Regions from separate parts of the Stutzerimonas sp. 21-1 genome, predicted to be linked through region 3. Evidence: predicted binding sites of a transcription regulator. Region 3 holds the regulator's gene; each other region holds the start of a gene.

Evidence for each region. Region 3 encodes FliA, which starts transcription of late flagellar genes. Its sites were predicted from a motif close to CTAAAGTTTNNNNNNNNNNNGCCGNTAA; they were not measured.
Region 1: the regulator FliA is predicted to act here: its motif matches at 2,232-2,259, upstream of AC0ZJQ_RS09585 (methyl-accepting chemotaxis protein).
Region 2: the regulator FliA is predicted to act here: its motif matches at 5,072-5,099, upstream of AC0ZJQ_RS09205 (methyl-accepting chemotaxis protein).
Region 4: the regulator FliA is predicted to act here: its motif matches at 4,501-4,528, upstream of flgM (flagellar biosynthesis anti-sigma factor FlgM).

The regions. Positions count from the first base shown of each region.
Region 1 covers NZ_CM150500.1:1,964,943-1,972,950, reverse strand. The annotation lists gene gorA (glutathione-disulfide reductase) at 1-386, opposite strand, end outside; gene AC0ZJQ_RS09595 (VOC family protein) at 459-881, shown strand; gene galU (UTP--glucose-1-phosphate uridylyltransferase GalU) at 936-1,775, opposite strand; gene AC0ZJQ_RS09585 (methyl-accepting chemotaxis protein) at 2,334-3,956, shown strand; gene hemN (oxygen-independent coproporphyrinogen III oxidase) at 4,148-5,536, shown strand; gene AC0ZJQ_RS09575 (VRR-NUC domain-containing protein) at 5,669-7,312, shown strand; gene AC0ZJQ_RS09570 (helicase C-terminal domain-containing protein) at 7,309-8,008, shown strand, end outside.
Region 2 covers NZ_CM150500.1:1,883,052-1,891,059, forward strand. The annotation lists gene ccoP (cytochrome-c oxidase, cbb3-type subunit III) at 1-483, opposite strand, end outside; gene ccoO (cytochrome-c oxidase, cbb3-type subunit II) at 579-1,190, opposite strand; gene ccoN (cytochrome-c oxidase, cbb3-type subunit I) at 1,203-2,627, opposite strand; gene AC0ZJQ_RS09200 (alpha/beta family hydrolase) at 2,690-3,421, shown strand; gene AC0ZJQ_RS09205 (methyl-accepting chemotaxis protein) at 3,418-4,986, opposite strand; gene acnA (aconitate hydratase AcnA) at 5,328-8,003, opposite strand.
Region 3 covers NZ_CM150500.1:2,691,066-2,699,073, forward strand. The annotation lists gene AC0ZJQ_RS13025 (protein-glutamate methylesterase/protein-glutamine glutaminase) at 1-106, opposite strand, end outside; gene AC0ZJQ_RS13030 (chemotaxis protein CheA) at 153-2,294, opposite strand; gene AC0ZJQ_RS13035 (protein phosphatase CheZ) at 2,307-3,101, opposite strand; gene AC0ZJQ_RS13040 (chemotaxis response regulator CheY) at 3,125-3,499, opposite strand; gene fliA (RNA polymerase sigma factor FliA) at 3,573-4,319, opposite strand; gene fleN (flagellar synthesis regulator FleN) at 4,316-5,140, opposite strand; gene flhF (flagellar biosynthesis protein FlhF) at 5,231-6,505, opposite strand; gene flhA (flagellar biosynthesis protein FlhA) at 6,521-8,008, opposite strand, start outside.
Region 4 covers NZ_CM150500.1:2,845,709-2,853,716, forward strand. The annotation lists gene AC0ZJQ_RS13755 (flagellar hook protein FlgE) at 1-26, opposite strand, end outside; gene flgD (flagellar hook assembly protein FlgD) at 57-740, opposite strand; gene flgC (flagellar basal body rod protein FlgC) at 753-1,196, opposite strand; gene flgB (flagellar basal body rod protein FlgB) at 1,208-1,612, opposite strand; gene cheR (protein-glutamate O-methyltransferase CheR) at 1,805-2,629, opposite strand; gene AC0ZJQ_RS13780 (chemotaxis protein CheV) at 2,666-3,598, opposite strand; gene flgA (flagellar basal body P-ring formation chaperone FlgA) at 3,681-4,445, shown strand; gene flgM (flagellar biosynthesis anti-sigma factor FlgM) at 4,565-4,894, shown strand; gene AC0ZJQ_RS13795 (flagellar protein FlgN) at 4,925-5,395, shown strand; gene AC0ZJQ_RS13800 (flagellar brake protein) at 5,459-6,208, shown strand; tRNA gene AC0ZJQ_RS13805 (tRNA-Arg) at 6,301-6,377, opposite strand; gene AC0ZJQ_RS13810 (hypothetical protein) at 6,600-6,806, shown strand; gene AC0ZJQ_RS13815 (PA3371 family protein) at 6,845-7,030, shown strand; gene AC0ZJQ_RS13820 (Arc family DNA-binding protein) at 7,252-7,578, shown strand; gene mgtE (magnesium transporter) at 7,676-8,008, opposite strand, start outside.

The DNA of each region.
Region 1 (8,008 bases), 730 kb from region 3:
TAGTGTTTGCCGTCCACCTCGACGGTGTGCGCGTCGACCAGGCGCGCATGCGCCTGCAGCAGGGTCACGCCGCTGTCGACCAGCAGGTTGCGATAGATGCCGTTGAGGCGCTGAATCTCGCGGTTCTTGTTGGCGATCAGCGATGTCCAGTCGAAGCTCGCGCCCTCGACGGTCCAGCCGTAGCCCTGTGCCTGGGCGATGTCTTCGGAGTAGTGCGCACCGTAGACCAGCAGTTTCTTCGGCACGCAGCCGACGTTGACGCAGGTGCCCCCCAGATAGCGGCTCTCGGCCACGGCAACCCGTGCGCCGAAGCCCGCCGCGAAGCGCGCTGCGCGCACGCCGCCGGAACCGGCGCCGATGACGAATAGATCGAAGTCGTAAGCCATGAGATGTTGTCTCCTTCTAGAGCGGGACAGCATACCCCAGCCATCGCGCACCCATCAGCGGAGGAGTGACGCATGCCCCCTACCCTTACCCACATCGCCCTGCATGTGCCGGATCTGGATGCCTGCATCGATTTCTACTCACGCTTCTGTGGCATGCAGGTATTCCACCAACGCGCGGGCAAGGGCTCGCGCATCGTCTGGATGGCCGAGCCCGGAAAGGAACGCGAGTTCATCTTCGTGATCATGCCGGGTGGGCACGACCGCGTATTGGCCAGCGACGACTACAGCCATTTCGGCTTTGCCCTGGACAGCCGCGCCGCAGTCGATGCGATTGCCGACGAGGCGCGTGCGGCCGGTTGTCTGATCTGGGAGCCGCGCGACGAACCCTATCCGGTCGGCTATTACTGCGGCCTGCGCGATCCTGCGGGCAACTATGTGGAATTCAGCTACGGCCAGCCGCTCGGCCCCGGCGCGCAGGAACTGCCGGCCCCCTGAAACGAAATGGGCCACCCGAGGGTGGCCCATTTCATCCAGCACTGCGTTCTGTGATCAGTACGCCTTGCCGGTCAGGTAGAAGTGTTCGTAGCAGAAGTTGGTCGCCGCGATATAACCCTCGGCGCTACCGCAGTCGAAACGCTGGCCCTTGAACTTGTAGGCCAGCACGCAGCCGTCCTGCGCCTGCTTCATCAGCGCGTCGGTGATCTGGATCTCGCCGCCCTTGCCCGGCTCGGTCTGCTCGATCAGCTCGAAGATGTCCGGTGTCAGGATGTAGCGGCCGATGATCGCCAAGTTGGATGGCGCATCTTCGGGCTTGGGCTTCTCGACCATGTGGCTGACGCGGAAGATGTCGTCGCGGATCATTTCGCCGGCGATCACACCGTACTTGCTGGTTTCTTCCGGCGGCACTTCCTGGATCGCCACGATCGAGCAACGGAACTGGTTGTACAGCTTGACCATCTGCGCCAGGACCGGATCGCCGCCGAGGTTGATGCACAGGTCGTCTGCCAGCACCACGGCGAACGGCTCGTCACCGATCAGCGGGCGGCCGCTGAGGATGGCGTGGCCGAGGCCTTTCATTTCGATCTGGCGGGTATAGGAGAACGTGCACTCGTCGATCAGGCGGCGGATACCGACCAGATACTTCTCCTTGTCGGTGTTGCGAATCTGGTGCTCGAGCTCATAGCTGATATCGAAGTGGTCTTCCAGCGAGCGCTTGCCGCGTCCGGTCACCATCGCGATTTCGGTCAGGCCCGCGGCCAGTGCCTCTTCGACCCCGTATTGGATCAGGGGCTTGTTCACCACCGGCAGCATTTCCTTGGGCATGGCTTTGGTTGCAGGTAGAAAACGCGTGCCATAGCCGGCAGCGGGAAAAAGGCATTTCTTGATCATGTGAGTCCTTGAAATAAAGGTTCCAGTTGATGCACTGCCTTGATAGATAGCAGCTGCCCTCGCGGGGTTCGCCGGAAGCCCGACGCAGAGGCTACGACCATGCAAATCACAGGGGGTTCGCCGGCCTGCGGCAAATCCGGGAGTGCGCCGACCTTGCAACCGCCGGGACTACGAGCAAGCCAACAAACAGTCCCGTTCAGCGGGCGCCACGCTAATGGCTATTGGCCCGTCTGTAAATGCTCTACAGCGGTCTCGTGAAACAAAAAATCCTGCCTCGAACGGTGCCCTCAGGCCGCGTCGCAAGCGGCCCGCTGCGGAATCGGCACTTAGCTGATCCAGATCAGCGAACGCGATGATTTCACTGAAGTTTGCCGTTTGGATGACGCCAACTGTACGTATCGCAAATATCATATTGCCACTATCGTTATTGCCCGGCGTGCAGCCTGCCTTTTCCCTTTAAAGAACGCGGCTATTAGGCCGATAGCGAGTCTGCAGTCATTTGGCGCCCGCCTTGCCGCTGCCCGGCATGTGCGCGCAGCAGTAGATCTAAGGACGAACATGACCAACTCCCCCGCTCCTCGACAACTGTCCGTACAGACCAAGATCAACCTGGCGCTGCTGCTGGTGCTGCTGCTGATCATGTCCGCCTCGCTCTACATCGCGGCCAGCGCCGAGAAGAACCTGGTCCTGCACGTGGTCGAACAGCAGACCAAGGATGCCGCCGACTCCTATTTCGACAGCATCAACACCATGATGCTGACTGGGACGATGGCCCAGCGCGATGTGCTGCGGCAGAAAATCCTCGCCCGCCCCGGCGTGATCGACGCGCGCATCGTGCGGGGCGATGCGGTCATCAAGACCTTCGGCGCCGGTTTCGACCATCAGGCGCCGGCCGATGCGCTGGACCGCAGTGCCCTGGCCGGCAAGGCGATCATGGAGGTCACCAAGCAGGACGGTCGCCGGGTGCTGACCGTGATCAACCCGATCCTGGCGCATGCCGATTATCGCGGCACCAACTGCCTGACCTGTCACCAGGTGGCCGAGAACACCGTGATGGGCGCCGTGCGCATCAGTTATGACCTCAAGGCGCTGGATGCCGAGGTCGAGCGCAACATCTGGCTGCTCGGCGGCATCCAGCTGCTCCTGCTGCTCGCCGGCGTCGGCGTGATGATCTACACCGTGCGCCGCGTGATCATCAGCCGCATCCATGCCATGCGCCACACGATGGAAGCGATGACCCGCGACGAAGACCTGAGCCGCAGCGTGTCGATCGGCGCGCAGGACGAGATCGGCGCCATGGGCAATGCGTTCAACCGCATGATCGAGAAATTCCGCCACAGCCTCGAAGCCGTGGCCGGCGTGACGCGCCAGCTGGGCGACGTCTCCGACCGGGTATCCCATGTCGCGGAGAAAACTCTCGGCGCGGTCATGGAGCAGCGCAGCGAGACCGACATGGTCGCCTCGGCGATGAATGAAATGAGCGCCACCGTGCAGGAAGTCGCGCGCAACGCCAACCAGACCGCCACCGCCTCCAACGACGCCGACCGCGAGTCCAAGTCCGGCGTGCATGTGGCCGGTGAAGCGCTGGACGGCATCGACAGCCTCATCCAGGACATCGAAAAAGCGGCCGTCGTCGTCCGCCAGCTGGAAGCGGACAGCGCCAGCATCGACACGGTGGTAGGGGTCATCAACGGCATCGCCGAGCAGACCAACCTGCTGGCCCTGAACGCGGCCATCGAGGCTGCGCGGGCCGGCGAGCAGGGCCGCGGCTTCGCCGTGGTCGCCGACGAAGTGCGCACCCTCGCCTCGCGCACGCAGAAGTCCACCGAAGAAATCCAGAGCATGATCGAGCAGCTGCAACAGGGCGTGGGCAATGCCGTGCAGGCGATGATCGCCGCCCAGTCGCGCGCCCGCTCGGGTTCCGATTGCGTGGCCCGCGCGGCGCAGAGCCTCGGTGCCATCGCCGACGAAGTCGGCACGATCAACGAGATGAATACCCAGATCGCCACCGCCGCCGAGCAGCAGAGCGCCGTCGCCGAGGAAATCAACCGCAACATCACCAACATCAGCCGGATCGCCGACACCACTTCGGCTGATGCCACCCAGACCTCGCAGATCAGCGAGGAACTGGTGCGTCTGGCCGCCGAGCTGAACCGTCTGGTCGGCCAGTTCAAGCTCTGAACGCCGAGCGCGGGGCGCCCTGCCCCGCGCCGTTACTGCAGCGGGAGCCCACCCGGCGTTCGCCGCCGTACTTCTTGATCGGAAACAGTCGGCTCGCGTGCGCGAATCGGCGATAATCCGCGCCAGCCTCTCGGCCGGACCGGCGTATGCCGCGGCCTTCCCCTCTTTCAACCCGCAAGGTGAAACCGAACATGGACCAAACGCCGAGCTTCAACCGCGCCCTGGTCGAGAAATATGACCGCCCGGGTCCGCGCTACACCTCGTATCCCACCGCGCCGCAGTTCCACCAAGCCTTCGCCGCCGACGACTACCGCAACGCCGCGCGCGCCAGCAACGAGGCGCCGACGCCCAAGTCGCTGTCGGTGTACATCCACATCCCGTTCTGTAAAAGCCTCTGCTACTACTGCGCCTGCAACAAGATCATCACCCACAAGACCGAGCGCGCCGTCGAGTACCTCGAATACCTCAAGCGCGAGATCGCCATGCAGGCCGCGCTGTTCGACCGCTCGCGCAAGCTGACCCAGCTGCACCTGGGTGGCGGCACGCCGACCTATTTCACCAGCGAGCAACTGGCCGATCTGATGGCGACGCTGCACCAGGCGTTCAACATGGACGATAGCGACGATCACGAGTTTTCGTTGGAAGTCGACCCGCGCACCGTCACCCCGGAGCAGATCCACACGCTGCGCAAACTGGGCTTCAACCGCCTGAGCTTCGGTGTGCAGGACTTCGATGCCAACGTGCAGGCCGCGGTCAACCGCATCCAGACCGAGGAGCAGACCCGCGAGCTGGTGCAAGCCGCACGCGACGCACAGTTCAAGTCGGTCAGCGTCGATCTGATCTACGGCCTGCCGCTGCAGACCGTGGAGAGTTTCAACACCACGCTGAACAAGATCATCGACATCCGCCCGGACCGCATCGCTGCCTACAGCTACGCGCACCTGCCGGATCTGGTACGCGCGCAGAAGCTGATCCGCCCGGAAGACATGCCGCCGCCCGAGCGCAAGCTGGAGCTGCTGGAGCTGACCATCCAGCGCCTCACCGCTGCCGGCTACGTCTACATCGGCATGGACCACTTCTCGCTGCCGGATGACGAGCTGACCCTCGCCCGCGCCAACGGCACGCTGCAGCGCAACTTTCAGGGCTACTCGACCCATGCCGATTGCGACCTGATTGGTCTCGGCATCTCCTCGATCGGCAAGGTCGGCGACAGCTACAGCCAGAACGTCAAGGAGCTGTCTCAGTACTACGCGCGCCTGAACGAGGGCATCCTGCCGGTGCAGCGCGGCTACCAGCTCAGTGCCGACGACCGCCTGCGTCGCGACGTGATCATCTCGCTGATGTGTCACGGTCGCATCGATTACGCGGCGATCGAGCGCAAGCACGGCATCAACTTCCGCGAGTACTTCGCCGATTCGCTGGCACAGCTGGCCGAGCATGTTGCCGATGGGCTGGTGGAGCTGCGTGACGACGCGCTGATCCTGCTGCCGCAAGGGCAGCTGATGATGCGCAACGTTGCCATGGCCTTCGACGCCTACCTCGGCGGCGAGCAGCGCGGGCGCTTCTCCCGCACCGTCTGAGCCCCTCCACGAAGCGGGCGCTTGCCCGCTTCGTCTTTCCGCCGATCGTCCCGGCGTTGCCAAAACACGTCATAACTGGATAAATAGCCAGTCTTAAGCCGGGCGCCTCCGCCCTGTGTGAGCAGACGTGCGATGCGCCAGCCTCTGGAAAATCCCTTCTACTACCTCGATAACTTCGAGCGCGTGCTTGCCTGGGTCGGTCAGCACCATGGCGACCTGCTGGACGAGGACGAACGCGCCTTTCTCGACGCTTTCCCTCAATTGCCCCGGCCTTCGCGTGCACTGCTGGTGCGCATGGTGATGCGCAAGGGCGAGCTGTTTCGCGCGAGCAAGCTGCGCTACGCCGAGATCGGCTGCGCGTTGCAGGCGAGCGAGCCGCTGGTTGCGCGCGGCTGGATCGACCCGGCGCCGGTGCTGGCTCTGGAGCAGCTGTTTGCATTGCTGAAGAAGGATGAACTGTTGCAGGCCTTCGATTCGGCCGCCGCCGGGCTGCGCAAAACCGAGCTGCTGGACTGTCTGCGCGCCAGCCACGCCAGCGCGCAGACGCTGCACCAATGGCACCCAGCGCTGGATGACCGGATATTTGCCTTGCGCATCAGCGCATTCAGCGAACGCCTGCGGTTGATGTTCTTCGGCAACGCCCATCAGGACTGGTCGGAATTCGTCCTGGCCGATCTCGGCATCCATCGCTACGAACAGGTGCCCTTCTCTCCCGCCTCACGGGCCTTCGCCAGTCGCGCGGAGGTGGATGCCTACCTGCACTTGCAGCACTGCCGCGAACGCTTCGATGCCGGCGAGCCGCTTCCGGAGCTGCTCGCCGATGTTCCCGGGCAGGCCTTCGCCAACCCCTGGCTGGAAAGTCGGCGTGGCAAGTTATTGCTGCGCATCGGTCAGCAGCTCGAACGCCAGGGCGAGTTCGGGCACGCGCTGCGCGTGCATGCTGGCAATAGCTATCCCGGGGCGCGCGAGCGGGCCATTCGCGTGCTCGAACGCTGCGGGCAGCCGGAGGCCGCGCTGACGCTGGCATTGCAAGCCGCCGCCGCACCGGAATCCGAGCACGAAGGCCAGCAACTGACGCGAATCCTGCCGCGCCTGCAGCGCAGTCTCGGTTTGCAGCCGGCAGCGCGCCGGCATTCGGCGACGGCGGGGCGCATCGACTTGCTGCTGCCGCCCCCGACGAGTGCCGTCCGCGTGGAAGAGGTCGTGCGTGCCCACCTGAGCACGACCGACGCGCCCGTGCACTACGTGGAAAACACCCTGCTCGGTTCGCTGTTCGGCCTGCTGTGCTGGGACGCGCTGTTCGCACCGCTACCGGGCGCGTTCTTCCATCCATTCCACTGGGCACCGGCGGACCTCAACCGGCCTGATTTCCATCAGCGTCGCGTCGAGCTGTTCGCCGGCTGCCTCGCTCTCCTGGATGGCGACGACTATCGCGAGTGCATCCGACGCACCTTCAATGCGAAATACGGCATCCACAACGCCTTCGTCAGCTGGGGCATGCTCGACGAGGCGCTGCTGCAGCAGGCGCTGGACTGCCTGCCGGCAGTGCACCTCAAGCTGATCTTCCAGCGCATGCTCGCCGACATCGGCAGCAATCGCAGCGGCCTGCCGGACCTGATCCAGTTCTGGCCGGTGGAACGTCGCTACCGGATGATCGAGGTGAAAGGCCCCGGCGACCGCCTGCAGGACAACCAGCTGCGCTGGCTGGCCTTCGCCGATGAGCACGGTCTGCCGGTCAGCGTGTGCTACGTGCAGTGGGCGGAAAGCGCAGCGTGAGCTATCGGATTGCCGTGCGGGCGCTCTGCGAGTTCACCGCCAAGCAGGGCGATCTGGACCTGCGCTTCACGCCCTCGCCCACCGCGCTGGAGGGCATTGCCGGCCACGCTCAGGTCACCGCGCGCCGGGGCGCGGGCTACGAGCGCGAAGTTGCCCTGGAAGGGACGTTCGGTGCACTCACCGTGCGCGGTCGGGCCGATGGCTACGATCCGCAGCGCAACCGCCTGGAGGAGATCAAGACCTTCCGCGGCGACCTCTCCCGCCAGCCGGCCAACCATCGCCTGCTGCATTGGGCGCAAGCCAAGGTCTACGGCTGGCTGCTCTGCCAGACGCGAGGACTGACGGAAATCGAGCTGGCGCTGGTGTATTTCGACGTGCTCAGCCAGAACGAAACGCTGCTGCTCGAACGCCACAGCGCCGACGAGCTGCGCCAGTTCTTCGAGGCGCAGTGCACGCGCTTCCTCGCCTGGGCCGAGCAGGAGCTGGCCCATCGCGTGCAGCGTGATCTGGCGCTGCACGCGCTGAAATTTCCCTATGGCGAATTCCGCCACGGCCAGCGTCAGCTAGCCGAAGCGACATACAAGGCCGCCTGCACCGGCACCGTGTTGATGGCGCAGGCCCCGACCGGTATCGGCAAGACGCTGGGCACGCTGTTCCCGCTGCTCAAGGCGATGCCGGGTCAGCAGCTGGACAAAC
Region 2 (8,008 bases), 810 kb from region 3:
GGCCAGGTTGGGGAAGCCCATCGAGCCTTTGGCATCGGAGCCGTGGCAGATGGCGCAATAGTTGGCAAAAAGGCGGCTACCCATTTTCAGCGCCTGTTCATCCTGAGCCAGCTGCTCGACGCTCATGGATGCATACTTGGCGAAGATCGGGCCGTATTTCTGCTCGGCCTGGTCCATTTCACGCTGCCATTCCTTTTCCTGGGTCCAGCCGTTCTCGTAGCCCGGCAGCACGCCCTTCCAGTTACCGAGACCGGGGTAGAGCACCAGGTAGAGAATGCCGAACAGCAGCGTGCCGATGAACAGCATGAACCACCACTTGGGCAGCGGGTTGTCGTACTCCTCGATGCCGTCGAAAGAGTGACCCATGGTCTTGTCGGTCGTACCGGCCGATTCACCCTTGCGGGTGGCGAAGATCAGCCAGAACAGAGCGACGATGGTGCCCAGCGTTAGCAGGGCGATGTATCCACTCCAGAATGTGCTCATGTGCTACTCCTGGACAGCCCGAGGCACTCTGGCTGTCCGCGATTTAAGTCCCTGACGGTTGCCACGCAACCGTCGTCTCTCTTAGGCGTAACGGTTCAACGCTTGTTGGTGAGCGCGGTGCCGAGGACCTGCAGATAGGCCACCATGGCGTCCATCTCGGTCTTGCCCTTGACGGCTTCCCGTGCGCCGGCGATGTCTTCGTCGGTGTAAGGCACGCCGAGAGTACGCAGCGCCTGCATTTTCTTGGCGGTGTCCTTGCCGTCGAGGGTGTTCTCGACCAGCCACGGGTAGGACGGCATCTTCGATTCCGGTACCACGTTGCGCGGGTTGAACAGGTGGGCACGGTGCCAGTCGTCGGAGTAGCGGCCGCCGACGCGAGCCAGGTCCGGACCGGTGCGCTTGGAGCCCCACAGGAACGGATGGTCGTAGACGCTTTCACCCGCAACGGAGTAGTGGCCGTAGCGCTCGGTCTCGGCGCGGAACGGACGGATCATCTGCGAGTGGCAGCCGACACAACCTTCCTTGATGTAGATGTCACGACCTTCCAGCTGCAGCGCGGTGTAAGGCTTCATGCCCTCGACCGGCTCGTTGACCGCATCCTGGAAGAACAGCGGAACGATCTGAGTCAGACCACCGATGCTCACGGCCAGGATCATGAACAGGGTCAGCAGACCGACGTTCTTCTCGAGTTTTTCGTGCGATTTCATTCCCTAGGCTCCTCAGGCGATCTGCGCGGCAGCGTCGTACTCGGCCGGCTTGGCAGCCTGCACGGTGCGCCAGGTGTTGTAGGCCATCACCAGCATGCCGGTGAAGAAGATCGCACCACCGATCATGCGGACTACGAAGCCGGGGTGACTGGCTTCCAGTGCCTCGACGAAGGAGTAGGTGAGCGTGCCGTCTTCGTTGATCGCGCGCCACATCAGGCCCTGGGCGATGCCGTTGACCCACATCGAGGCGATGTAGAGCACGGTGCCGATGGTAGCCAGCCAGAAGTGGCTGTTGATCAGGCCGATGCTGTGCATCTGCTCGCGACCGAAGACCTTCGGAATCAGGTGGTACAGCGCACCGATCGACACCATGGCGACCCAGCCGAGGGCGCCGGCGTGTACGTGGCCGATGGTCCAGTCGGTGTAGTGGGAGAGGGCGTTGACGGTTTTGATCGCCATCATCGGACCTTCGAAGGTCGACATGCCGTAGAACGCCAGCGATACCACCAGGAAGCGCAGGATCGGGTCGCTACGCAGTTTGTGCCAGGCACCCGACAGGGTCATCATGCCGTTGATCATGCCGCCCCAGCTCGGTGCGAGCAGGATCAGCGACATCACCATACCCAGGCTCTGCGCCCAGTCCGGCAGCGCGGTGTAGTGCAGGTGGTGCGGGCCGGCCCAGATGTAGACGGTGATCAGTGCCCAGAAGTGCACGATCGACAGGCGATAGGAATACACCGGACGCTCGGCCTGCTTCGGCACAAAGTAGTACATGATCCCGAGGAAGCCGGCGGTGAGGAAGAAGCCCACGGCGTTGTGGCCGTACCACCACTGCACCATCGCGTCGGTCGCACCGGCGTACAGCGAGTAGGACTTCATCGCGCTGACCGGGATTTCCAGGTTGTTGACGATGTGCAGAATCGCCACGGTCAGGATGAAGGCACCGAAGAACCAGTTACCGACATAGATGTGCTTGACCTTGCGCGTGGCCAGGGTGCCGAAGAACACGATCGCGTAGGCAACCCAGACGATGGTGATCAGCAGGTCGATCGGCCATTCCAGCTCGGCGTATTCCTTGGAGCTGGTGAAGCCCAGCGGCAGGGAGATTGCGGCGAGCAGGATGACCAGTTGCCAGCCCCAGAAGGTGAACGCTGCCAGTTTCGGCGCGAACAGGGTGGTCTGACAGGTGCGCTGGACCGAATAGTAGGAAGTTGCGAACAGAGCACAGCCGCCGAAGGCGAAGATCACCGCGTTGGTGTGCAAAGGACGCAGACGACCGAAGCTGGTCCACGGTAGGTCAAGGTTCAGGAATGGCCAGGCCAATTGCGCTGCGATGAAAACGCCGAGCCCCATCCCGACGATTCCCCACACCACCGTCATGATGGCAAATTGGCGGACCACCTTGTAATGGTAGGCGGTACTGGTTGCTGTGTTCATGTATGGGCTTCCATCCACGGGTAATGAGCAGTTTTTTCTTTCCTAGGAAAGCGGGGGCAAGGATGGGGAAAGGGCAATTTGCCGGTATTGACGCTGGTCAATACACGCAGGCCGCGCAGGGGCATTCCGGGCTCTGGACGCGGCCGTCCGACGAAGCGTTCGCAACGTTGATTCTGGCGCACGGTGCCGGTGCGCCGATGGACAGTCCGTTCATGCAGCAGATGGCTGAACGCCTTGCGGCGCGCGGGGTTGCGGTATATCGCTTCGAATTCGCCTACATGGCCGAACGACGCACGACGGGGCGCAAGCGCCCACCCGAGCGGCAGCCGCAGTTGCTGCAGCAATGGCGGGAACAGCATGCGCTGGTGCGACAGCAGGCCACAGGGCCGTTGGCTATCGGAGGCAAGTCGATGGGCGGGCGGATGGCCAGTTTGCTGGCCGATGAACTGGGCGCCGACGCGCTGGTGTGCCTGGGTTATCCGTTCCACCCTGCGGGCAGGCCGGAAAAGCCGCGCGTCGAACATCTGGCCGAGCTGCGCACGCCTGCGCTCATTCTCCAGGGCGAGCGCGATGCACTGGGCAATCGCGCCACGGTCGAAGGCTATCGGCTTTCGCCGATGATCCAGCTGCACTGGTTGAGCGCCGCCGACCACGATCTCAAGCCCCTGAAAAGCTCCGGGCTGAGTCATGCGCAGCACCTGGATAGCGCAGCGCAGGCGATCGCCACCTTTCTATCCGTCGTCGCGCAGCATCCGGCCGACCACCAGAACGCTTTGCGCGCGGAGGAACCCTAGCGGTTGAAGCGCTCGACCAGCGAGTACTGGCCTTCGGCGGTCGAACTCAATTCCTCGCTGAGCAGAGCCGTGTCGCGCGCATCCCCCGACGTCTGGTCGGCCAGCCTGGCAATAGTGCTGACGTTCTGGCTGATCTCGTCGGCCACGGCACTCTGCTGCTCGGTCGCCGAGGCGATTTGCGTGGTCATGTCGATGATGTTGTTCATCGCCTCGCTGATGCCGCTGAGTGCCTGATCGGCCTGGGCAACCTGCTCGACGCCCCGGGTGGCCTGGATGCGACCTTCCTCGGTGGTCTCGACCGCATGGCGGGCCTGCTGCTGCAGTTTCTCGATCAGCTGATGGATCTCGCCGGTGGCGTCGGCCGTGCGTCGCGCCAGTTGCCGGACCTCATCGGCGACCACAGCGAAACCGCGCCCGCTCTCGCCAGCCCGGGCCGCCTCGATGGCGGCGTTGAGCGCGAGCAGGTTGGTCTGATCGGTGATGCTCTTGATCACATCGACCACGGTGCCGATCTCGTTGCTGTCGAGCGCGAGGCGGTCAACCGCCTCGCCGGTGCGTGCCACCGACGCGGATAATTGCTGGATCGCCGCGCGGGTTTCGGCGGCGACGTCCCGACCTTGCACGGTGAGCTGGCTGGCATGCCGGGTGGCTTCGGCTGCGAGGGCGACATTGGCGGCGACTTCCTGGGTGGTCGCCGCCATCTGGTTGATCGCGGTAGCGACCTGTTCGGTTTCCTGATGCTGTTGCGCCAGGCCATTCGAACAGCTGTGTGCCAGCGAATCAGCCTTCTTCGCTTGCTCCTGCAACTGTACCGCGCTGTCCTGCAGGCGGGTCAGGCACGTCCTGAGGTGCGCCTGCTGGCTCAATATCGCCATCTCCAGCTGCGCTTCGACGCCGCGGCTGTCGGTATACATCTGGGCGATCAGCGGGTCGCTGGTGGACTGCGCGGCCAGACGCAACAGGCGCATCAGGCCACGCTGCTGCCAGTGCAGACCAGCCAGGCCGAGCGGTATCGAAAGAAGTGCTGCCAGCGCGAAGCCGAGCGAATGATCGAGCCAGGCGCCGATCATGAAACCGATCTGGCTGACCAGAATGAACGGCAGCCATTTGGTCGCAACCGACAGCCAGTGATCGCGCCGCGGCACGCCGCTCTTGCCGGCATTGATGCGCGCATAGAGCGCTTCGGCGCGCTGAATCTGTTCACGACTCGGTTTGGTGCGCACCGATTCGTAACCGATAACGCTGCGCTGGCTGTCCAGAACGGGCGTTACATAAGCGTCGACCCAGTAATGATCGCCGTTCTTGCGGCGATTCTTGACGATGCCCATCCACGGCTTGCCCTGCTGCAGGGTGGCCCACATGTGGGCGAATACGGCTGGCGGCACGTCGGGGTGACGAATCAGGTTATGCGGCGCGCGAATCAGCTCCTCACGCACAAAACCGCTGACCTCGGCGAAGATATCGTTGCAATAGGTGATCCGGCCTTTGAGGTCGGTCGTGGAAACCAGACGCTGCTGGTCCGGAAAGGCGTATTCACGCTGGGTGACAGGCTGGTTGTTACGCATTGGGTCTCACGTCGGCAGAAATCAAAGAAAACGCTCGCCTGACTTTTTGATTTATATGAGTTTTTCGCTTTCAGGCTGTGTCAGGGGATCGGCGGGGGGCGCGGGTTCTTGAGCAAAAAATACGCAAACCCTCCGAGAGGGTCATATTCCTGCAATCCTCGGATGATTAACTTGGCCTCACGTCGGGGCTCACCGGTGCGGGTGGGATCATCGCGACGGATTCAAGGATGTGGATCGGGCCGTATGGAAACGGCCGAATATCGGCACGGCAGCCAGCAGGGAAACAGTCACGGACGGCGGGGCGCCGAGGTGAAGGATCACCTCGGCGTTTTTTTGTAGCCTCAGCTGCCGATCAGCTGGCGCAGCACGTAGTGCAGGATGCCGCCCGCCTTGAAGTACTCCACTTCATTGAGCGTATCGATGCGGCACAGAACCTGGAAGTTGCCGTGCGAGCCATCGCTGCGCACAACTTCCACGGTCAGCAGCTGGTGCGGTCGGATGTCGGCACCCAGGCCGCGAATCGACAGCCGTTCGGTACCGTTCAGACCCAGCGACTGGCGTGTCTGCTCGCCAACGAATTGCAGCGCCAGCACACCCATGCCGATCAGGTTCGAGCGGTGAATGCGCTCGAAACTCTCGGCAATGACCGCCTTCACTCCCAACAGATTGGTGCCCTTGGCGGCCCAGTCACGGCTGGAGCCGGTGCCGTACTCCTTGCCGGCAATCACCACCAGAGGTACGCCCTCGGCCTGATAGCGCATGGACGCATCGTAGATCGACAGGCGTTCTCCGCTGGGCTGGTGCAGCGTGTTGCCGCCTTCCTCGCCACCGAGCATCTCGTTCTTGATGCGGATGTTGGCGAAGGTGCCGCGCATCATCACCTCATGATTGCCACGCCGCGAACCGTAGGAGTTGAAATCCTCCGGCTGCACACCGAGCGACTGCAGGTAAAGGCCTGCCGGCGAGCTGGCCTTGATGTTGCCGGCCGGGGAGATGTGGTCGGTGGTGATCGAGTCGCCGAACACGGCGAGCACCCGCGCGTGCTCGATGTCCGCAGGCGGGGCTGGTGGATGGCCGATGTCCGTAAAGAACGGCGGGTTCTGCACATAGCTGGAGTCGGCATTCCACTGATAGGTATCGCCGGCGCTGACGGCAATCTTCTGCCAGTGTTCGTCGCCGGTGGATACGTCGGCGTAGCGGCTGCGGAACATCTCGCCGTCGATGCAGCCGACCGCTGCGGCGATCTCTGCGCTGCTCGGCCAGATGTCCCTCAGGTACACCGGCTGATTCTGCGCGTCGTAGCCCAGCGGGTCCCGTTCCATGTCGATGCGCGTGGTGCCGGCCAGGGCAAACGCCACCACCAGCGGCGGCGAAGCCAGCCAGTTGGCCTTGACCAGCGGGTGCACGCGGCCTTCGAAGTTGCGGTTGCCGGAAAGCACCGACGAGACGATTAGGTCATTGTCGGCAATGGTCTGACCGATTGCGTCCGGCAGCGGCCCGGAGTTGCCGATGCAGGTGGTGCAGCCGTAGCCCACCAGATTGAAACCGAGCTGATCCAGATAGGCTGTCAGCCCGGCGCGCTCCAGATAATCGGTCACCACCTTCGAGCCCGGCGCCAGCGATGACTTCACCCAGGGCTGGCGCTTGAGGCCGCGCTCGACGGCCTTCTTCGCCAGCAGTCCGGCGGCCATGAGCACGCTCGGGTTGGAGGTGTTGGTGCAGGAGGTGATGGCCGCGATCACCACGGCACCGTGCTTCAACAGGAAGTTCTCGCCGGCGACGGCGAACGGGGTATCGGTCTGCGGCTTGCGGCCGCTGGTTTCCAGCAACAGGTCGAAGCTGGCGCCGATATCGCCGAGTGCGACACGATCCTGCGGGCGCTTGGGACCGGCCACGGAGGGACGTACCTGGCTCAGTTCCAGCTCCAGCGTGGCGGTGAACAGCGGATCGGGTGAGTCGTGCTCGCGCCACATGCCCTGCGCCTTGGCGTAGGCCTCGACCAGCGCGATGCGTTCTTCGCTGCGGCCAGTCAGGCGCAGATAGTCGAGAGTGATCCGGTCGACCGGGAAGAAGCCGCAGGTCGCGCCGTATTCGGGTGCCATGTTGCCAATGGTCGCCCGGTCGGCCAGCGGCAGGTGATCCAGACCCGGACCGTAGAATTCGACGAACTTCCCGACCACGCCGTGCTTACGCAGCATCTGCGTCACGGTCAGCACCAGATCGGTGGCGGTGACGCCCTCATTGAGTCGGCCGGTCAGGCGGAATCCAATGACCTCCGGGATCAGCATCGACACCGGCTGGCCGAGCATCGCCGCTTCCGCCTCGATACCACCGACGCCCCAGCCGAGCACGCCTAGGCCGTTGATCATGGTGGTGTGCGAGTCGGTGCCGACCAGCGTGTCTGGATAGGCGTAGGTATCGCCATCCTCGTCGCGGGTCCAAACCACCTGGCCCAGGTATTCCAGATTGACCTGATGGCAGATGCCGGTGCCCGGCGGCACCACGCGGAAATTGTCGAAGGCCTGCTGGCCCCAGCGCAGGAATTCGTAGCGTTCACCATTGCGCTGCATCTCGATCGCGACGTTCTGCGCAAAGGCCTGATCGTTGCCGAAACGGTCGACCATCACCGAGTGGTCGATCACCAGATCCACCGGCGACAGCGGATTGATCCGCTGCGGATCGCCACCGGCCCGGGCCACCGCGTCGCGCATGGCCGCCAGATCGACCACAGCGGGTACGCCGGTGAAGTCCTGCATCAGCACCCGCGCCGGGCGATACTGGATTTCCTGTTCGGAACTGCGTGTATTCAGCCACTGCGCCAGGGCCACGAAGTCCTCGCGACGTACCGTGACGCCATCCTCCCAGCGCAGGAGGTTTTCCAGCAGCACCTTGAGCGATACCGGCAGGCGATCGATCTCGCCCAGCGTCGCTGCGGCGGCCGGCAGGCTGAAATAGTGATAGGTCTTGCCCGCTGCCTCGAGGCTGCGACGGCATTGCAGGCTATCCAGGGAAGGCATTCAGG
Region 3 (8,008 bases):
TGGTGGCGGTGCCGACCACCTGGATAGCGGGATCCGACGCGAGGATTTCCGAGACACGCCGGCGGAAGAACCCCGAATCGTCGACCACCAGGACCTTGACTGCCATAAAACACTCCTAGCGGCAGCGGCCCGTCACGACCCCTGCCGGTCTGTCACACTCGACGCGCGTAGCGCTTGAGCATGCTGGGAACATCGAGGATCAGGGCGATGCGGCCATCGCCGGTAATGGTCGCACCGGACATGCCGGGCGTACCTTGCAGCATCTTGCCGAGCGGCTTGATCACCACCTCTTCCTGACCCACCAGCTGGTCGACGACGAAGCCGATGCTCTGATTGCCGACGCTGAGGATCACCACGTGCCCCTCGCGCTGTTCGTCCTGCTCGGCGCCCTGCACCAGCCAGCGCTTGAGGTAGAACAGCGGCAGCGCCTTGTCGCGGACGATGACCACTTCCTGGCCGTCCACCACGTTGGTGCGTGACAGGTCGAGGTGGAAGATCTCGTTGACGTTGACCAGCGGGAAAGCGAACGCCTGGTTGCCGAGCATGACCATCAGCGTCGGCATGATCGCCAGGGTCAGCGGCACCTTGATCACCACCCGCGAGCCCTGGCCCTTGGTGGAGAACACGTTGACCGTACCGTTGAGCTGGGAAATCTTGGTCTTGACCACGTCCATGCCGACACCACGGCCGGACACGTCGGAAATCTCGGTCTTGGTCGAGAAACCGGGCGCGAAGATCAGGTTGTAGCACTCCAGATCACTCAGGCGCTCGGCGGCATCCTTGTCCAGCATGCCCTTCTCGACCGCCTTGGCGCGCAGGATGTTGGCGTCCATCCCTTTGCCGTCGTCGGTGATCATCAGCAGGATGTGGTCGCCCTCCTGCTCGGCAGAGAGCACCACGCGTCCGACGCGCGGTTTGCCGGCGGCCTCGCGGTCCTCCGGCGACTCGATGCCGTGATCGACGGCATTGCGCACCAGGTGCACCAGCGGATCGGCCAGCGCCTCGACGAGGTTCTTGTCGAGATCGGTCTCTTCGCCCACCAGCTCCAGGTTGATCTCTTTCTTCAGGTTGCGCGCCAGATCGCGAACCAGCCGCGGGAAGCGGCCGAAGACTTTCTTGATCGGCTGCATGCGCGTCTTCATCACCGCGCTCTGCAGATCGGCGGTGACCACGTCGAGGTTGGACACCGCCTTGGACATGGCCTCGTCGCCGCTGTTGGCGCCCAGGCGCACCAGACGGTTACGCACCAGCACCAGCTCGCCGACCATATTCATGATCTCGTCGAGCCGGGCGGTATCGACCCGTACGGTGGTTTCCGCGTCGCTGGCCGGCTTCTCGGCCGGAGCCGCTGCGCGCGGCGCCGCCTCTGCCTTGCTCGGCGCGGCAGCGGGCTGGCGCGGCGCGCTCTTGGCCACTGCTGCGGGCTGAGCCGCTGCCGCTACTGCAGCGACCGGCGCCACGCTCTCGGGCTCGAACTTGCCCTTGCCGTGCAGCTGATCGAGCAGCGCTTCGAATTCGTCGTCGGTGATATTGTCGCCGGCCGCCGGGGCGCCGGTCTCGGCTACCGCGGGTGCTGACGCAGGCGTGGCGGCAGGCTCGTTGAACTGCCCTTTGCCGTGCAGTTGGTCGAGCAGCGCCTCGAATTCTTCGTCGGTGATCTCGTCGCCCGCGGCCGCTACCGGCTCTGCTGGCGTCTCCGCTTCGGCAGGTGCGGCACTGAACTGGCCCTTGCCGTGCAGCTGGTCGAGCAGCGACTCGAATTCATCGTCGGTGATTTCATCGCTCGCCGCCGCTGCGGATTCGACCGCAGCCGCCGTGTCGATGGCCTGCAGCATCTGCTCGAACTCGTCGTCCGCCGCTACCGGCGCCGCGACTTCTGCCGCCACGCTGGGAGCATCCGCCGACGCCGGCTCGGCCAGGCGCGCCAGCGCCGCCAGCAGCTCAGGGGTTGCCGGGGTCGGCTCGACGCGCTCGCGAACCTGACTGAACATGGCATTCACGGCGTCCAGCGCCTGCAGCACCACGTCCATCAGCTCGGAATCCACCCGGCGCTCGCCCTTGCGCAGAATGTCGAAGACGTTCTCGGCGATGTGGCAGCATTCCACCAGCTCGTTCAGCTGCAGGAAGCCCGCCCCGCCCTTGACCGTATGGAACCCGCGAAAAATTGCATTGAGCAACGCCATGTCGTCGGGGCTGCTTTCCAGCTCCACCAACTGCTCTGACAACAGTTCGAGAATCTCGCCGGCCTCTACCAGGAAATCCTGGAGGATTTCTTCATCGGCGTCGAAGCTCATATTGCAATTCCCCTAAAAGCCCAGGCTCGAAAGCAGATCGTCCACGTCGTCCTGTCCAGATACGACGTCCTCACGTATATCGGCATGCATCTGCGGACCTTCACCGTTGGAAGGCTCTTTCTCTTGTTTTTTCTTTTCCTGCTCGGCACGCATCGCGTCGCGGTCGTGCTGGATGCCGGCCACGCGATCGACCTGCCCGGCCATTGCCACCAAGTTGACCAGATTGCTTTCCAGCTCGGTGATGAGCCGCGTGACGCGCTTGATCACCTGCCCGGTCAGGTCCTGGAAGTCCTGTGCCAGCATGATTTCGCTGAGGTTCTGCGACAGCTGACTGCCATCGTTCATCGAGCGCTGCAGGTACTGGTCGATGCGCCGGACCAACTCGCGGAACTGCTCGGCGTTCATCTCGCGGCGCATGAAGCGCTGCCAGTCGGCGGTCAGGCTCTGGGCTTCGTAGCTGACGTAGTTCACCAGCGGCGCCGACTCCTCGACCAGATCCATGGTGCGGTTGGCGGCCTTCTCGGTCATCGCCACCACGTAGGAAAGCCGGTCGGTCGCATCGGTGATCGGCGACGGATCCCCGCCTGTGGCGCAGGTGTCCATCTCGAGCTTGACGATCGCGTTGTGCAGTTCGCGGGTGAGCTTGCCAACCTCTTGATAGAGTCCCTGATTACGGGCCTGGTTGAGCTCGTTGAACATTTGCGCCGCCTCATCGAAGCGGCCCTGCTGCAGGCTTTCAATCAGCTGCGGTGCATTGGCCTGCAGAGTCGCTTCGAACTCCGCCAGGCGTTGGTCTGCTTGCGTCATAGTGCCCTCGCGGCGTTACTGCTTCAGCCGTTGACGCGCTCGAAGATCTTTTCGATCTTCTCCTTGAGCACCTGGGCAGTGAAAGGCTTGACGACGTAACCGTTAACGCCGGCCTGAGCCGCTTCGATGATCTGATCGCGCTTGGCTTCGGCCGTCACCATCAGCACCGGCAGGTGCTTGAGGCGCTCGTCCGCACGTACGTGGCGCAGCAGGTCGATGCCGCTCATGCCCGGCATGTTCCAGTCGGTGACGAGGAAATCGAAGCTGCCGCTCTTGAGCATCGGCAACGCAGTGGTGCCGTCGTCGGCCTCGGCGGTATTGGTGAACCCCAGGTCTCGCAGGAGGTTCTTGATGATTCGTCTCATCGTCGAGAAGTCATCGACGATGAGGATTTTCATGTTCTTGTCCAAGTCGACCTCCGTAAATCCCAAAATCTCGGCAACCGAGCACGTCTCGCAGTGAGGGTACCAGTCAGCTCGCCCGCCATTCGCCGAGGCGGGCACGCAGACGGGCGGCGCACTGGCTATGCAGCTGACTGACCCGCGACTCGCTGACCCCGAGCACCTGACCGATTTCCTTCAAATTCAACTCTTCGTCGTAGTACAGCGACAGCACCAGCTTTTCGCGTTCGGGCAGGTTGGTGATGGCATCAGCCAGCGCCTGCTGGAAACGCTCGTCCTCAAGATCGCGAAACGGCTCGGAATGAGTGCTGGCGGCATCGTCGTGCAACTCGCCATGTTCGCCGTCCTGCAACAGGTCGTCGAAGCTGAACAGGCGGCTGCCCAGGGTATCGCCGAGAATGCCGTAGTACTCATCGAGGCTGAGCTTAAGTTCGGCCGCAACCTCGTGATCTTTAGCGTCACGTCCGGTTTTCGCTTCGATGGCGCGAATCGCCTCGCTGACCATGCGCGAGTTGCGATGCACCGAGCGTGGCGCCCAGTCACCCTTGCGCACCTCGTCGAGCATGGTGCCGCGGATGCGGATACCGGCGTAGGTTTCGAAGCTGGCGCCCTTGCCGGCGTCGTACTTCTTCGCTGCCTCCAGCAGGCCGATCATCCCGGCCTGGATCAGGTCGTCGACCTGGACGCTGGCCGGCAGGCGTGCGAGCAGGTGGTAGGCAATGCGCTTGACCAGCGGCGCATACTGGTCGATCAAACGATGCTGGGCATCCTTCGCCTGAGCCTTGCTGTAATACATAGCGAATCCAGCAGCCGTCATTCGTGAGTGTCGTTCGCCGGCCTGATCAGGCGCTCGACGAAGAATTCAAGATGCCCGCGCGGCGTGGCCGGCAGCGGCCAGGTGTCGACCTTCTGCGCGATGGCCTTGAAAGCCAATGCGCATTTCGACCGCGGATAGGCCTCGTAGACTGCACGCTGCTTCTGTACGGCCTTGCGCACGGCTTCGTCGTAGGGAATCGCACCGACGTACTGCAGCGCGACGTCGAGGAAGCGCTCGGTGACCTTGGTCAGCTTGGCGAACAGGTTGCGCCCTTCCTGCGGGGCGTGCGCCATGTTGGCCAGCACGCGAAAGCGGTTGATGCCGTAGTCGCGGTTGAGCAGCTTGATCAGCGCATAGGCATCGGTGATCGAGGTCGGCTCGTCGGTAACCACCAGCAATACCTCATGTGCGGCGCGCACGAAGCTGACCACCGCCTCGCCGATACCGGCGGCGGTGTCGATGATCAGTACGTCGAGATCCTCGATCTCGCTGAACGCCTGAATCAGGCCGGCGTGCTGCAGCGAGGACAGCTGCACCATGCTCTGCGTGCCGGATGCAGCCGGCACGATGCGAATGCCGCCCGGCCCCTGGATGAGCACGTCGCGCAGGTCGCATTCACCGGCGATCACGTCGGCAAGCGTGCGCTTGGTGGTCAGCCCCAGCAGCACGTCGACATTGGCCAGCCCGAGGTCGGCGTCGAGCAACACCACCCGCCGCCCGAGTTCGGCCAGCGCCAGTGCCAGATTGACCGACACGTTGGTCTTGCCGACGCCACCCTTGCCGCCGGTCACCGCAATCACCTGTACGGGATGCATACCCATGTTCAAACGCCTATATGTTGCTCGGCCTGCAAGGCCGGCGATGCATTCAGCTCGAATGCATCAGGTTTATCCGAGTAACGCACTGCCGCTTCAGCCCGCTCGCCGCGATGATTCGTTGTACAGGCCGGCGAACATATCGGCCATCGTTTCCTCGCTCGGCTCCTCGCCAGATTGCAGGCTCACCGCCCGACTGACCAGCTGATGACTGCGCGGCAGGTGCAGGTCATCGGGAATACGCGGCCCGTCGGCGAGGTAGGCTATCGGCAGGTGCTGGCTGATCGTTAGTCCGAGCACGTCGCCGAGCGAGCCGGCCTCGTCGAGCTTGGTCAGGATGCAACCGGCCAGGCCGCAGCGACGATAGTTGTGCCACGCCGCCTTGAGCACCTGGCTCTGGCTGGTGGCGGCCAGCACCAGGTAGTTCTTCGATTTCACGCCACGATCGGACAGCGCTTCCAGCTGCATGCGCAGTGTCGGATCGCTCGCCGGCAGACCGGCCGTGTCTATCAGGATCACGCGCTTGCGCGCCAGCGGCGCCAGCGTCTTGCCCAGCGGCTGCGACGGGTCGATCTGCACCACCGGCACATCGAGAATACGACCGAGCGTCTTCAGCTGCTCCTGCGCGCCGATGCGGTAGTTATCCATGCTCGCCAGCGCGATGTTCTGCGCGCCGTACTTCAATACGTAACGGGCCGCCAGCTTGGCCAGCGTGGTGGTCTTGCCGACACCGGCCGGTCCCACCAAGGCGATTACCCCGCCCTCTTCCAGCGGTTCGTGCTTGGTGACCTTGATCGCCTGCGCCAAGTGCGCCAGCAACATGCGCCAGGCCTGACGTTGATCAGCGATGGTGGCGACCTTTTCCAGCAGGCTGCGCGACAGCTCTGCCGGCAGGCCGAGACGCTGCAGGCGGCGCCAGAGCCCGGCCTGCTGCGGCCGCCGGCTCTGCTCCTGGCCCCAGGCGATGGAGCCGAGCTGCACTTCGATCAGCTCACGCAGACCTTGCAGTTCGGTGCACATGCTCTCGAAGGCACGCGTATCGACCGGCGCACTGGCAGCGGGCTGCGGCGCGGCGGCCGGCTGCTCGTCAAGCAGTTGACGGTCCTGGCCCGCCTTCACGCGGCTCGGCGCGCTCAGTTCGGCATGTGCCGAGGCGATGCGCGCCTGCGTCTTGCGCAGCTCGGCTTCCAGCACGGGGTTGGGCTTGTTCGCTTCCGGCGCGGCCTGCATCGGGTAATCGAGCACGGCAGTCAGCTCGACACCGCCGGCGACCCGGCGATTGCCGATGATCACGGCATCGGCGCCCAGCTCATCACGCACCATCTTCATGGCGATGCGCATATCGGCGGCGAAGAAACGTTTGACCTGCATGGCCTGCACCCTCGATTAATTCTGACCCACCGTCGCAACGATGGTGACCTGCTTGTTGTCCGGAATTTCCTGGTAGGCCAGTACATGCATGTTCTGTACGGCCAGCCGGGCGAAGCGGGACAACATCGCGCGAACCGGTCCGGCCACCAGGAGGATCGCCGGCTTACCGAGCATTTCCTGGCGCTGCGCCGCTTCTACCAGCGACCGTTGCAACTTCTCTGCCATTCCCGGCTCCAGCAGGATGCCATCTTCGGCACCCTGTCCGGCCTTCTGCAGGCTATTGAGCAAGATCTGTTCCAATCGCGGTTCCAGCGTGATCACAGGCAGCTCCGGCTCTAGTCCCACAACGTTCTGCACGATTGCGCGAGAAAGCGCGACGCGCACTGCCGCCACCATCGCGGCGGGATCTTGACTCTTAGTGGCGACATTGGCGATGGCTTCGGCGATGGTGCGGATGTCACGCACCGGTACCTGCTCCTGCAGCAGCGCCTGCAACACCTTGAGCAGCGTGGACAGCGACAGCATGCCCGGCACCAGCTCCTCGGCCAGCTTGGGCGAGCTGCGCGCGAGCAATTGCAGCAACTGCTGGACCTCCTCATGGCCAAGCAGTTCATGCGCGTGCTTGTACAACACCTGATTGAGGTGGGTGGCAACCACGGTACTGGCATCCACCACGGTATAGCCGAGCGACTGCGCCTGGTCGCGCTGGCTACCCTCGATCCACACCGCATCCAGCCCGAACGCCGGGTCCTTGGCCGCGATGCCGTTGAGCGGCCCGAACACCTGGCCCGGGTTGATCGCCAGCTCGCGGTCCGGGTAGACCTCCGCCTCGGCCAGGCTGACGCCCATCAGCGTCAGGCGATAGGCATTGGGGAGCAGATCGAGGTTGTCGCGGATATGCACCGACGGCATGAGGAAGCCCAGGTCCTGCGACAGCTTTTTGCGCACGCCCTTGATCCGCGCCAGCAGCTGGCCGCCCTGGTTGCGATCGACCAGCGGAATCAGCCGGTAGCCGACCTCCAGACCGACCATGTCCACCGGCGTGACATCATCCCAGCCCAGCTCCTTGGTTTCCGCCGCGCGCTGCGCTGGCAGCAGCTCCTGCTGCTTCTGCACTTCCTGCTCGGCCTGCTGCTTGACGCGCTTCTGCCGGTACCAGATCCAGTAGGCGCCACCGGCGGCGAGCGCACCGAGGCCGAGGAATGACAGGTGCGGCATGCCCGGCACCAGGCCCATCGCGATCATGATCGCGGCCGATACCGCCAGCGCCTTGGGCGAGGCGAACATCTGCCGGTTGACCTGCTGGCCCATGTCCTCGGAGCTGGTGACCCGCGTCACCATGATCGCCGCCGCGGTGGACAGCAGCAGCGAGGGGATCTGCGCCACCAGACCGTCACCGATGGTCAGCAGCGCGTAGACCTTGCCGGCTTCGGCGAAGCTCAGGCCGTGCTGCGCCATGCCGATGCCCATGCCGCCGAGCAGGTTGATGAAGAGGATCAGCAG
Region 4 (8,008 bases), 150 kb from region 3:
CCGCTAAGACCGATATTGAAGGACATTGAATCGCTCCTTTCGCCGAGTGCCGGCGGTTATTGTCCGATGACCTGGACCTGGGAAAGCCCGATGCTGCCGATACCGGCCAGGTTGAGCATCAGCTCCCCGCCGTTCTGCCCGAGCGTGACGCTGTCCACGTTGGCCGGAAGCAGGGTGTACAGCCCCTTGGTTTCGCCGTCGTAGGTAGCCTGCGCCTCGAACTTGTAGGTGCCGGGCGGCAAGGTTTTGCCGCTGGCATCCTTGCCGTCCCACATGAAGGAGACATTGCCGGCCTGCTGCTGCCCGAGGTTGACGCGACTGACCGAAGCGCCGGTGCTGTCGTAGATGTTGACGAATACGTTGCTGCTCGACGTTGGCAGTACCAGGCTGGCTTTGAAGGTTTCGCTGGTGTCGACCACCGCCTTGTCGGTCGGCACGATGACCTTGCGCCCTACCAGCGACGAGGCCTGCAACGCTTGCGACGACTGGTAGCCGGAGAGGATGGTCTCCATGCTGGAATTCAGTTTTTCGACGCCCTCGACGGTGCTGAACTGCGCCAGCTGGCCGATGAACTCGCCGTTCTCCTGCGGCTCCAGCGGATTCTGGTTGTTCATCTGCGCGACCAGCAGTTCGAGGAACTCGTTCTTGCCGAGCTCTTCGCCCTTGACCTCACGGTCCTTGCCGAACTGGTACTGATCCAGTATCGAGCCGGTACCGCCAACGCCGCTTGTTGTGCTCATCAAAAGGCTCCCTTACTGACCCAGTGTCAGCACTTTCTGCAGCATGGTCTTGGCCGTGTTCATCAGCTCGGCGTTGGTCTGGAACGCGCGGCTGGCGGAAATCATGTCGGCCATCTCCTCCACCACATTGACGTTCGGGTAGTAGACGTAGCCCTTGTCGTCGGCCGCCGGGTGATTGGGCTCGTAACGGGCCTGCAGCTCGCTCTGGTCCTCGACCACACCAAGCACCTGCACACCGACGCCGGCCTGGTCCTGATCGGCGAACAGTGACTCGTTCGGCGCGCCGCTGGCCTGCTGCAGCATGGTGGCGAACACTGGGTGGCGAGCCCGGTAGGTCTCATCGACGCTGGACGACACCGTCTCGGCGTTGGCGATATTGCTGGAGATAGTGTTGAGGCGCGTGCTTTGCGCACTCATGCCACTACCAGCGATGTTGAAGACATTACTCAGGGACATGGCTGGACTCCTTATTCGCCACGCAGGGCGCTCATTAGCCCGCGGAACTTACTGTTGAGCAACGTGAAGCTCGCCTGAAAATCGACGGCGTTCTGCGCGTAGTTGGATTGCTCGATCTGCAGATCGACGGTGTTCTGATCGAGCGAGGCATGCGCCGGCGTGCGAAAGCGCAACGAAGGATCGGCGATCTCCAGTCCTTCGGCGGCGATGTGCCGGGCGTCGGTGGTACGCGTGGCGAAGCTGCCCTCACCGCGTGCGGCCTGCGCCGCCAAAACGGCGCCGAAGTCTAGATCACGCGCCTTATAGTTGGGCGTATCGGCGTTGGCGATGTTGTTGGCCAGCACCTCGGCACGCTGCGCACGAAAACCAAGCGCCTTCTCGTGAATGCCGAGTGCCTTGTCGAAACTGATGCTCATGGATCTGGACCTCTGCCGGATACAAGTCTGCTGGCGCAAACTTGAGCAAAGCCCATGCCATCTATTCAACAGATTGATTTATAAGGACTTATTTCGAGCGACGCCAGTTTAGGCGTCAAAAGCGGCAAGGCTTTACCGCTGGGTTGCCGCGTACCGTCATGATGCATGACGGTTTTCTGCCGCCGCCAAAGGCTATCGCGCCTGATAAATGATGCCCGGGCTGCACTGAACCATCTGATACAGCTCAGGCAAGCCGTTGAGCGCCTCGGAAGCGCCGAGGAACAAGTAACCGCCGGGCTTGAGCGTCGCATGAATACGGCGAAGGATGTCTTTCTTCACGTCGGCGGAAAAGTAGATCAGTACGTTACGGCAGAACACGATGTCGAACTTGCCCAGCGCGGCATAGCTGTCGAGCAGGTTCTGTGTCCGGAACTCGACGCGTGCGCGAATAGGTGGTTTGACCACCCAACGCCCCGGCGCGGCAACATCGAAGTAGCGCTGCAGACGCTCGCTGGACAAGCCGCGGGCGATGGCCAGGCCGTCATACTCGGCCGCCTTGCTGGCCGCCAGCATGGTTCCGGACAATTCGGTGGCGACGATCTGCACACCCAGCCGCGGCTGGCTCGGGTTCGCCCGCTCGAACTCATCGATACTCATCGACAGCGAATAAGGCTCCTGCCCCGAGGAGCAGGCAGCCGACCAGATCCGCAGCCGCTGGCCCGCACCACTCTTGAGCAGCTCGGGCAGCACTCGGTTCTTGAGCACCTCAAAGGGATAGGTGTCGCGAAACCACAGGGTTTCGTTGGTCGTCATGGCATCGACGACCTGCTCGCGCAGGCCCGAGCGCGGCATGCTCTGAATCTTTCTGACCAACTCACCAAGCGAGCTGATGTGCTGTTGCTCCATCAGCTTGTTCAGTCGACTGGAGACCAGATACTGCTTGTTGCTGCCCAGCAGGATGCCGCACGTCTTTTCAAGAAATACCCGGAACTGCTCGAAATCCTGATCGCCTGACACTAATTGCTCCCGCCCTGGTAATGAGAGGTCATGGCCTCAGTTTCGGTCCGCACGTTTTATCCGCTCCGCCACGCGGGTGGCCAGATCGTCCGGCTGGAATTTGGCAAGAAAATCGTTCGCGCCAACCCGCTTGACCATGTTCTGGTTGAATACCCCCGATAGCGAGGTATGCAAAAGGATATGCATGTCCTGCATACGCGGGTCGTGACGCACCTCAGTAGTCAGGGTATAGCCATCCATTTCCGGCATTTCAATATCGGAAATCATCATCATGAACTCATCGGCCGGACGTCGCCCCTCATCGGCCATTGCCTTCAGATAGTTCAGCGCCTGACGCCCGTCATTGAGCGCTACCACCTCTACGCCCAGATTCTGCAGACAGCGGATGATCTGCTTTCGCGCGACGGAGGAGTCGTCGACGATCAGCACGCGACACGACCCGGCACGGGCCTGCACATCGGCATCGATGACAGCGGCCGAAACCGTTTCTGAAACCGGCGCGGCTTCGGCCAGAACCTTTTCCACGTCGATGATTTCGACCATCTGCCCGTCGAAATGCGTCACTGCCGTGAGGTAATGATCGCGTCCGGCCCCCTTGGGCGGCGGGAGGATTTCCTCCCAGTTCATGTTCACGATGCGCTCGACTGATCGCACCAAGAAACCAAGAGTCCGGTTGTTGTACTCGGTGATGATGGTAAAGCAGCTCTGCAGATCGTCGAGCGCGGGCTTGCCGATCGCCAACGCCAGATCGAGGATCGGCAACGTATTGCCACGGATATTGGCGACACCGCGGACGACAGCGGTCGAGCGCGGCATGACGGTCAGACGCGGGCACTGTAGAACTTCTTTCACCTTGAACACGTTGATGCCGTACAACTGCGCGCCATCGAGGCGGAACAACAGCAGCTCCAGACGGTTCTGCCCCACCAACTGGGTTCTCTGGTTAACCGAATCCAATACTCCGGCCATGCCGTCATCCTCTTGCGTTAGCAGCAGCGCTGCCTAAAGCCAAACGGGCTTGATGGGCACGCCCCTTGCTTCGGATCGAGCCATGAATGCTCAACCGACATTATTTCGACACGCCGCCAAAACGACGCGCAGCCGCCTCGCCATCTTTGCGTGTCTGGCCCTGCTCAGTGCCTCTGCTCTAGCGGAGCAGATGCCGACTCTGTCACATCCTGACCAGCTTATCGACGAGACTCGAAAGTTTCTTGAGCAGGCGACGACGGACTATCTGCGACGTAGCGACATCGCGGGCCGTCACGAAATCGAAGTGAATCGCCTGGACCCTCGCCTGCGCCTGGCCAGTTGCGACAAGCCACTCACCTTTAAGCTCGAGAGCCCTGCGCAACCGATCGGTCGCGTCACGGTTCGCGTCAGTTGCGAAGGCAGCTCGCCGTGGTCACTGTTCGTTCCTGGCCAGGTTCGCCTGTTTCGGGATGTCATCATCGCCGCACGCCCACTCAGGCGCGACAGCACCCTCAGCGCCACCGACGTATACCTGGCCGAACGGGATGTGTCGTTGCTCAACCAGGGCTATCTGACGTCGCTCGACCAGGTGTTGGGCAACAAGCTGACGCGCCCGGTTCAACTCGATCAGGCGCTCGCGCCTACCCTTCTGCAGCTCGCCGAGGTGGTACGCAAGGGCGATCAGGTAGTCATCACCGCGCGCAGCGGAGGCATCAACGTCCGCATGCCCGGTGAAGCGCTGTCCGACGGTGCACCCGGCACGCAGATCCGTGTAAAGAACCTGCGCTCGGGACGAGTCGTCAAAGCTCGGGTCGCTGGCCCCGGGCAGGTTGAGGTGGCCATGTAGCGGAGCTTCCCGCTGCATGTGCGAGACACGGCCATGACGATGGTGGATAAAAAAGCTAAAGTTCTTCCGGACGTTGCCGAAAACCGGGCAAGCGTCCTGATTCCTTCGAGGTTTGCATCATGGTCATCGACTTCAACCGGCCCAACAGCGCTCTCGGGTCGACCGCTACGCGTAGCGGCACCGTTCAAGGCAACGAACGCCCCACGGCGCAGCCGGCTAGCGGCGACACCGCACCAGTCAGCGGCAACACTACGGCTCCGGCTGGCGAATCCGTACAACTGAGCCCCGAAGCCCAGCGCCTGCAGCAGGCCATGGACAAGCTCAATGAACAGCCGACCGTAGATCAGGAGCGCGTGGCCAAACTGCGGCAAGCCATCGCCGACGGCAGCTATCAGGTCGACAGCCAGCGCGTCGCCTCCAAGCTGCTGGCGTTTGAAACCCAACGCTAAGGCGACTCAGCGCCCTTTTCCGAGCCAGACATGCAAGACGAAGCCCTGCTCCAGCAACTCAATGGCGATATCGACATCGCCCAGCAATTACTTGAGCTCGCCGAGCAGGAATTTCAGGCGCTAAGTGAACGTGATCTGGCGAAGCTGGAAGGCATACTCTCGCAGACGCAACCACTGCTTGCACTACTCGGACAGCATGGCGGCCTGCGCAGCCAGTGGCTGAGCGAACAAGGGCTGAGCTCGGATCGTGCCGGCCTGCAACAACTCGCCGCGAAGACCCCACTAGGCCCCCGCATTCTTGAGCAGGCCGATTCACTCGAGGCTGCCTTGAATGCCTGCCGCGCAGCCAACGAGCGTAACGGCCGACTGATTCGCGCCAATCGCGCAGCCGTCGGCAGCATGCTGGAGATTCTGCAAGGCAGTAACGCGACGCCGGACCTGTACGACAACCGGGGCGGCACGGCCAAGACCACTCAACAAAGGCCTCTCAGCCAGGCCTGATCCCCCCACACGGACGCGCGGGCATGACCGTTCGCGACGTAGCTGCGCTGAGAGACTTGGAACGTGGCAAATCCTTTCATTGAAGAAGCTGGCCCACAACCACCCAAGCTGCTGACCTCGCCCCTGGAAATTCATGCGAGCCTAAAACCGCTGCTCGATAACCGCAGCCCGGTGATGATTCGCTTCGACGAGCGCAACCAGCGCTACCAGAGCTTTCTGATCGAACTGGACCGCGAGAAAGGCTGGCTTGCGCTAGATGAACTGATCCCCAATGACGGCGAGCGCCTACTACTTCAGGGTGAAGCTTTTCACCTGGAAGCGTTCGACGAAGGCGTGAGAATAGCCTGGAGCAATTCCCAGCCGGTCCATCCGAGCGAGATGGATGGCGCACGCTGCTATTGGGTTCCGATCCCCACAGAGCTGACCTATCACCAGCGCCGCAACGCCTATCGCGCGCCGCTGCAAGGCGCGCCTATTGTCACCACGCTGGGCGGCAACAGGCTTCGCAACAGCCTAGAAGGCAAGCTTCTCGACATCTCCGCCACCGGCTGCAAGGTGAGTTTCAAAGGCGATGTACAAAGCCGGCTGCAGACCGGCCAGGTATACGAACAGCTCTCCGTACGCCTCCCGAGCGGCACGGTGCAGTCTGCTGCGGAACTTCGCCACGTCGCATACGACGAAAAACTCGACCTGACCTTCTGCGGATTGAGCTTCTACCGCATCAACGGTCTTACCCAGCGAAATGTCGAGCGCTTTGTCTATCAACTGCAGCGCGAAGCACGCCGTAATCAGTCGGAAGATGGGCTCGACTGAGCCGATATCCCGCCCAGCAGGACGCCAGCAGCGCTCCGGCACGAGAGTCTCGATCAAGGCAGGAAAGTAGCGAAGCAGCGCTACTTGAAGGCTGGCGTCCCAGGCGAGGTTCGAACTCACAACCTTCCCCTTAGGAGGGGGATGCTCTATCCAATTGAGCTACTGGGACGTGCGCGCGGCATGTTAGCGAGCCGAGCCGTTTTTGTCATGCCAGGTCGCCCATCAGCCTGCATGCAAAATGCAATTCCGATTTTTAGAATCATGCATTCTGCAATACGATACCTTCCACAACGTACGCTATCTTATTGATTCTAAAGTGATTTTTTTTAACAAATCATTGGCATGACGCGTGCTTCCTTTTGGAATAACCCATCAGCGAAGGATACGCATCATGTGGAAAATGATTTGCCTGCTCGGCACGACGCTCGCACTCAATGCAGCCATGACACACCCGCCGGCGGAACACAGCACCGATTTCAGAACAGCGAATGCAGCGCAGCCAGGCATGCCGGGCCTCGAAGCACCTGCCGCACGCGCTCTCAACATGAGCGGAGCCGGCCCAACGAGCCTCAGTCAACCACAGCGATGGATCTTCTGATCCGATTTAGCGACCGACTAAAACTAGAGGGAGCTGCAATGTCCAACTTCGCCATCTTCTGTCTACTTATTGGGGCGATCTTCGGCGCATTTCTGATCATCGAGCCACAAGTTGCCAAAGGCTGGTACATCGCCGCGCAGGCAGGACTGGTTATTTGCGGCCTGGCGTTTATAGGTGCCATGTTGATTGGGCGACGCATCAAGTTTGATCCCGTGCTGCGTTGACTGCGCCCGGCTCGCGATTGTCCGGGGTGCGGCCGATCACAATCAGCGCACACTAATAGCAAAATGCCTTTACCCGCTTCGCATAACCGCCGTACAATTGGCGCCACCAACCCGTCCCAAAAGTTTTTCTACGCAAACGGAACAGCGCGGGACGGCGGTTGTCAGACCAATGACCTTTCACGGCAATAAGCCACCACGCCAACCTGACTAACCGGTTTATTATGCGCCCTATGAAGCAGGCAGTTTATTCCAGCCGAACGGCTGACAAATTCGTGGTTCGACTGCCCGACGGCATGCGTGAGCGCATTGCCGACGTCGCGCGCAACCACCACCGCAGCATGAACTCCGAGATCATTGCGCGCCTGGAGCAGAGCCTCCTGCAGGAAGGCGCATTAGATGACGATCTGAGCATGCGCCTGGACAGCCCCGAACTGTCGATTCACGAGCGTGAGCTGCTACAGCGCTTCCGCCAGCTCACGCATCGCCAACAGAATGCCCTGATTGCTCTGATCGCTCAGGACGCGGAGCTGGCTAAAGAAGAAGCCTGAGCACCAGCAGCCACAAGCCGGTCTTGTCAGTTTCGATGAGTGCCAAAAAATCCGATACCCCACAGGGCATCGGATTTTTTATTGCTACACGCCAGGGCTAGAGAAGGAAAACTGTCGCCAAACCTAGAAAGATGAAAAAACCACCGCTGTCGGTCATGGCCGTGATCATCACACTGGCCCCCATTGCCGGATCGCGCCCCAGACGGGCAAGTGTCATCGGAATAAGTACCCCCATCAACGCAGCCAGCAGGAGATTCAAGGTCATTGCGGCCGTCATCACCACGCCCAGCGACCAGCTGCCGTATAACCAGTAGGCCACAAGCCCAATTACCCCCCCCCAAACCACACCGTTGGCCAACCCCACTCCAAGCTCCTTGCGCAACAAGCGGGCCGTATTGCCGGTACCAACCTGATCGAGCGCCATAGCGCG